2 regions of the Halobacillus rhizosphaerae genome follow, and region 2 is predicted to be linked to the other one. Evidence: predicted binding sites of a transcription regulator. Region 2 holds the regulator's gene; the other holds the start of a gene.
The links. The regulator LexA, encoded in region 2, represses DNA repair genes until DNA is damaged. The targets are predictions, from matches to a motif close to CGAACATATGTTCG.

Region 1: a site for LexA is predicted at 1,651-1,664, ahead of Q7A53_RS03415 (DNA polymerase IV). Genes of this name have one in related genera too.

The regions. Positions count from the first base shown of each region.
Region 1 covers NZ_JAUTWQ010000001.1:653,257-656,708, forward strand. The annotation lists gene Q7A53_RS03410 (Na+/H+ antiporter NhaC family protein) at 65-1,498, opposite strand; gene Q7A53_RS03415 (DNA polymerase IV) at 1,685-2,941, shown strand; gene Q7A53_RS03420 (DUF2231 domain-containing protein) at 3,038-3,452, shown strand, end outside.
Region 2 covers NZ_JAUTWQ010000001.1:789,867-793,318, reverse strand. The annotation lists gene Q7A53_RS04095 (MerR family transcriptional regulator) at 1-135, shown strand, start outside; gene glnA (type I glutamate--ammonia ligase) at 160-1,491, shown strand; gene lexA (transcriptional repressor LexA) at 1,818-2,441, opposite strand; gene Q7A53_RS04080 (YneB family resolvase-like protein) at 2,763-3,413, shown strand.

The sequences.
Region 1 (3,452 bases), 140 kb from region 2:
ATCCAGCTGGTATGTAAAAAAACATCAGCGCTCTTAAGTCTGACCAGAACGCTGATGCTTGGCATTACCTCATAAAAAAGGAGAAGACACCGAAAAGGACGGCGCTGATCCCTGCTCCAATAAGCGCGGGGGTAAGCTTTTTCTTCGAATATTTGATAACATCAAGATCCATGATGGTACATAATGTAACAGAGTTATCGCTAAGCGGGGAAGCAAACGCGCCGAACGTTCCGCTTGCAAACACAGCCCCAATAACGAGCAGAATATTAACTCCGGCATCATTAGCAAGTGTGATCCCCAGTGGCATAAGAAGCCCCCACGTTCCCCAAGAAGAGCCAATGAAATAAGAAATGAGCCCTCCGAGCAGAAAGATTACAGGTGCCACAAACATATGTGGAATCCAGCCGACGTGATTTGTAATGTAGTCTGAGAAACCAAGATCTTCAGAGACCGCAGACACGCCCCAAATCAGTGCCAGTAAAATGATAACGGACATTAACTCATTTCCGCCTTTAACGAAATGAGTGACAAGATCAGATACCTTATACTTTTGAAACATAAAATATCCAAACGTCAAAATAAAGGAAATGAGCAGGGATTCAAGCATAACCCCAAGAGCATCACTGCGAATGAAACCCTGGAAAAATCCACTTGCTTCTTTATGGCCATCCCACCAGCTTAAGAAGATGGTTAACGCAAGGAAGGTGATCAGCGGCAGGATTAAGTTCAGCGGTTTCACGGCTGTGTCTTCATCGTATGCTCTGTGACAAGCATCCAATCCTTCTTCCCCTTGCTGCTGTTCCGCGTTTTGACCGGACTCCTGCTGCATCGCTTCGTCCGACTCATCTTCTTTTGGCTTCTTAAAGAAGCTGTAATAAACCCCGATAAGGATCAGCACAAAAGAGAAAAAGTTGAAAGGGATGCTCTCTACATAAACAATGTAAGGCTCTTTGTCGATGCCGACTTCTTTCAGCGAATCTCCAATGGTGGTTACCATGTATCCTACAAAGGCAGTCGCTATCGGAACTAAAGCTACTACTGGATTGGAAGTCATTTCTATAGCAAATCCAATTCGCTGTTTCGACATTTTCAGCCGTTTTCTCAGTGCCTTCATGATAGGAGCAACGGTTACAATTCGAAAATCAGGATCACTAAAGGTTCCAAGGGTAGTAATCCAGGTAAGAAACATGGCACTTTTTTTCGTTTTCACTTTGTTGCTGACTAAGTGAACAAATCCTTTTATTCCGCCAGCAAATTTAATAATGCTGATTAACCCAGCAAATCCGTATAAAAAGATGATAATTCTTATATTACTTGATTCTATAACGTTGTCGACAATGTAGGATAAAGCTGTCTTGATTCCTCCTAATAAACTGGGATCGATAATGTACGACCCCACCAGTAATCCTACAAATAGTCCTGGCTGAACTTGTTTAGTCAAGATTGAAATTGGAATAACTAATAAAAAGGGGATTAAGGCAACCCATGCATGATCCACTGTGATCCACTCCATTTCTAACTGCATACTTGGCTATAGTATGGGTAAGCAACGACTATATCATGTAATGAATCGCAGTCTTATTCTTTTTAACTTTATTTACTTTTTCTAGAAATTACATGTATACGAAGAATGCTCTCTTTTGTATAATAAGAACAAATGTTCGTAAATAAGGTGGAATGATTTATGGATTACTCAATGTATCCACGCAATGACGTATTATGTATAGACATGCGGTCCTTTTATGCAAGTGTGGAATGTGCCAAGCGAGGTCTTGATCCTAAAACGGCCCTGTTAGCGGTAGTGGGGGATCCGAGTCGAAGTGGGAGTATTGTGTTAGCCGCCTCCCCAACCTTAAAGAAGAAGCATGGCATAAGTAATGTGAGCCGTTACTTTGAGTTACCTGATGATCCTAACCTTGTGGTAGCCGAGGCCCACATGGGAGATTACCTGGAGGTGTCGGTCGAAATTTCTAAAGCGATTATGAATTATGTCCCTCCAGAAGCTATTCACGTTTATTCCGTAGATGAGCTGTGGGTAACAGTTAATGGAATGAGAAGTTTATACGGCGCCCCCCGTGAAATTGCCAGCCTGCTGCAAGCTCAGATCAGAGATCAATTTGGCATAGAATGTGCGATTGGAATTGGAGATAATAAATTTTTGGCAAAAGTGGTTATGGATATTCACGCGAAGAAAGCAAAGGATGGGATTGCGGAATGCCGTTATGAAGATGTTGAACATTTATTATGGCCTGTTCCCATTGAAGAAATTTGGGGAATTGGGAGACGCATGACCCGCAACCTGAACCGAATGGGCATTCTTAACTTAGGTCAGCTTGCTAAGCACCCGCTCAAATATTTACAGAAACACTTTGGAATTATGGGGGAACAATTCCATTATCACGCCTGGGGAATTGATTTAAGCCCGGTTATTGGAAATTTTGTGAAATCTGATCAGAAGAGCTATGGCCATGGAATTACTTTGTTAAGGGATTATGAAAAAGATGAAATTTATGCTTGTTTTCTTGATTTGTGCGAAGAGGCCTGCAGACGAGCAAGAAGGGATAATAAAGAAGGACGAACGATCCATTTAGGACTGGGCTATTCTAAAGAAACGGGGGGAGGATTCAGCCGGTCCATGTCGATTCAAATTCCTACAAATATTACGATGGATGTTTATCGTGTAATTATTAAGCTTTTTGAACGCTTTTATGATGGGATAAGTAAAATAAGGCGTGTCTATGTTTCATTAACGAATTTAAATGAGGAGTCCGATGTTCAATTGAGCCTGTTTAGGGACCGAACTAAGGAAAAGGATGTGGGAGAAGTCATGGATGAAATTAGAGATAAATTCGGATCAACGGCTATCCTTAGAGCCACCAGCTTTACAGAATCAGCAATTACCAGAGATCGCAGTAAAAAAATTGGCGGCCACAATGCTTGAGAGTATGCTTAAAAGAAGGGGAGTGGAGGTATTTTCATATTCATTTCAGTTTAATTACTTATACTAAAACATATAAAAAGAAAAGGAGTGAAATGAATGCTGTCCACACCGTTACATCCATTATTGGTCCATTTTCCAATCGCCTTATTATTTCTTGGGGCGATTACCGAAATTATTGCTCTGTTTAAAAAAGACTTCTTTGATAAAGCCAGTCTCTATCTTATCGGTACAGGTTTTATCACCGGAATATTCGCATACTTAACAGGTGATGGAGCTGAACATTATGCAGAAGCTCATCAAAGTAACGAAATTGACTCTATTGTCCATACTCATGAAACATTTGCGCTCACCACATTAATCATATTTGGGGTGTACTTAGTGTTGAAGCTGTGGAAATTTTGGAAGAAGCTGCCCCAATCGTTTTCCTATCTTCTAACTATTATCACCATTGCCGGAGCAATCACGCTGTCGATTACCGGGCATTACGGAGGTAAAATGGTCTATCCGGATC
Region 2 (3,452 bases):
GAGCGCGTAGAAGAGGTCCACAATGAACTTTCTGAAAAAGAACTTCGTCGTATGTTACAGCAAGAACTATTCACTTCGGGAAGACAAGGTAAACTTGGATTACGACAGGGAGAATTATCACGATTTTTCCATTAAAGCAGTTCGGGAGGAGACGAGGCAATGGGATTAACCAGAGAAGAAATTTATAAGAAAATTGATGAGGAAAATGTTCGTTTTATCCGGCTTCAATTTACTGACATGCTGGGAACTATTAAAAATGTGGAAATACCATTAAGCCAGCTGGATAAAGCTATTGATGGATTAATGATGTTTGATGGATCCTCGATTGAAGGGTTCGTACGCATAGAAGAATCAGATATGTACTTAGTACCAGATTTAGATACTTTTGTAGTTTTCCCATGGACTTCTGAGAAAGGTAAAGTGGCACGCTTTATCTGCGATATTTATAATCCTGACAAAACCCCATTCGAGGGCTGTCCGCGTTATAATCTTAAACGCAACCTTAAAAAGATGGAGGAATTGGGTTTCTCTGCATTCAATATTGGAACAGAACCGGAATTCTTTCTATTCAAACTTGGGGAAGATCGGGAACCTACGTTGGAATTGAATGATAAAGGCGGATATTTCGACCTGGCACCTACCGACCTTGGGGAAAACTGCCGCCGGGACATTGTTTTAGAACTTGAAGAGATGGGATTTGAAATTGAAGCCTCTCACCATGAAGTGGCTCCAGGACAACATGAGATTGATTTTAAATATTCGGATGCTGTGAAACATTGCGATGATATTCAAACGTTTAAGCTTGCAGTTAAAACGATTGCACGTCAGCATGGACTGCATGCCACCTTTATGCCTAAACCGTTATTTGGCGTGAACGGATCCGGAATGCATGCGAATATGTCCTTGTTTAATGAAAATGGCAACGCATTCTTTGATGAAAAAGGTGACAAACAGCTCTCTAAAGTTGCTTACCATTTTACAGCGGGCATCATTAAACATGCGACGAACTTTACAGCGGTGACTAATCCCACTGTAAATTCCTATAAGCGTTTGGTGCCTGGCTATGAAGCTCCTTGTTATGTAGCTTGGTCCGGCCGTAACCGGAGTCCGCTGATTCGCGTACCGACTTCACGAGGGTTAAGCACCCGTATCGAAGTACGTAGTGTGGACCCATCTGCTAACCCATACATGGCTATGGCCGTGTTACTTGCTGCAGGGCTTGACGGGGTGAAAAATAAGTTAGAAGCTCCAACTCCAGTAGACCGGAATATTTATGTTATGAACAAAAAAGAACGTGAAGCTCATGGAATTAAAGATCTTCCAGCTACACTATTTCATGCGCTTGAAGAATTGGAAAAAGATCCAATTATGGTGGAAGCGCTTGGCGAACACCTATTCGAACATTTTATTGAAGCAAAAGAAATCGAATGGGATATGTTCAGAACCCAGGTTCACCCTTGGGAACGAGAACAATATTTACAGACGTATTAATCTTCTCACCCTTGATGTTAATAGCATCAAGGGTTTTTTTGTGAACAAATAGTAACTGGCGCACCGTTGTTTTTTGATTACTACAGTCAAAGTGAAGTTGAGACACAAGAAAATGATTCATCAAAACGCTCGAAAAAAAAGACTGGCCGGAGTTCGGTCAGTCTTTTTAGTCTTCTAGGAAATGATCATACGATTTCGGTTTGAATAGCTTTAGGTATATCCAGCTCCAGGGATTAGCCAATAGAAATCAGCGATCGCTCTCCGCGGATAATGAACCACCCGCCCCCCCGTTTGTCGGTGCTCACGATTCGCTTGCGCTTTCTTCTTTAATGAACAGTACGGTATAAACCGACTACTTTACCTAATATCGACACATCATTTAAGAGGATCGGATCCATGGTCGCGTTTTCCGGCTGCAGCCTAATGTGATTTTTTTCTTTAAAGAAGCGCTTAACAGTTGCTTCTTCGTCTTCTGTCATGGCTACTACAATGTCTCCGTTTTGAGCGGTTTGCTGCTGTCTGACAACGACCATGTCACCATTTAATATGCCAGCTTCGATCATACTTTCCCCTTGAACAATCAAAACAAAGGTGTTCTGGTCTGATCCGGCAAGTGAATCAGGAAGTGGAACATATTCTTCAATGTTCTCGACTGCAGTAATGGGAGAACCTGCGGTAACTTTACCAATGACAGGTGCATAAGCTGCTTCGCTTCTAGGAATACTATGGTCTTCTTCAAGCTCTATTACTTCTATTGCTCTAGGTTTTGTCGGGTCTCTGCGAATATACCCTTTTTTCTCTAGTCTGGATAAATGCCCGTGAACAGTAGAACTGGAAGCGAGGCCAACAGATTGGCCAATTTCACGAACGGATGGGGGATAACCCTTTAATAAAACCTGTTCTTTTATAAAATCTAGTATTTCCTGCTGCCGTTTTGAAAGTTTACTCATAGATTGACACCTCATACATAGGATTATAGTAACCACATTGTACCATGCATAAAAAATAAATACAAACAAGCGTTCGAATAAATGGGTTGACAAGAACCTTTGTTCGTATATAATTGGAATTAACAAAAGGCGAACAAAAGTTCTTAGGAACGTTCGTTCTTAAAATGGAGGGAATCTAATGTTTAATAAACTATCAAAGCTTGATGTTACTTATCTTGTTCTATTTATTGCGAGTTTAGCATTCTTATATTTCTCTATGGTGATTACAGGATAAAGTATATTATGATAAGAAGTAGTTTTATTAGAGAGGGTTAAGTGATCATGAGAGTAATACTATATTGCCGTGTAAGTACGGAAAAAGAAACCCAGGTTTCTTCCTTGAAAAGGCAGAGGGAAGAATTATATGCGATGGCAGCAGAGCACGGCATGGAAGTGTTGGATTGTATAGAAGAACGAGCGAGCGGTTACGAGGTTGAACGGGAAGGTCTCTACCGCTTGCTTCAATACTTCTCCAGTGAAGAAGCTGAAGGGCTTCTCATTCAGGATGAAACTAGACTTGGGCGGGGGAACACCAAGATTGCTTTATTTCATCAGCTGCAGAAACTGGGAGTGAAGATCTACTCCCTTTCTCACGATGGTAAATTAGAAATCTCGGAATCTGATTCAATGGTTTTGCAAATCGTAGGGATTGTAGAGGAGTACCAGCGGAAAATACATAATATGAAGATTCGCAGAGGGATGAAAAAAGCTGTTCAGAATGGATACAACCCGGCTAACAATCTTTCTAATCTTGAGGCAGCTTCTGGCAGGGAGCGAATTGAATTTCCAATCGAAGAAGTAGTGCGTTTAAGGCGAAATAAACTGACCTTTAAAGATATAGCTGCCACTCTAAGAGGGTTGGGGTATGATGTATCAAAAGCTACCGTTCATCGCAGGTATCAGGAATACGAATCACTTGAAAATAAAGAATGATCGCGTTACTATAGTAGAGACAAGGGCTTAAATGCGCTT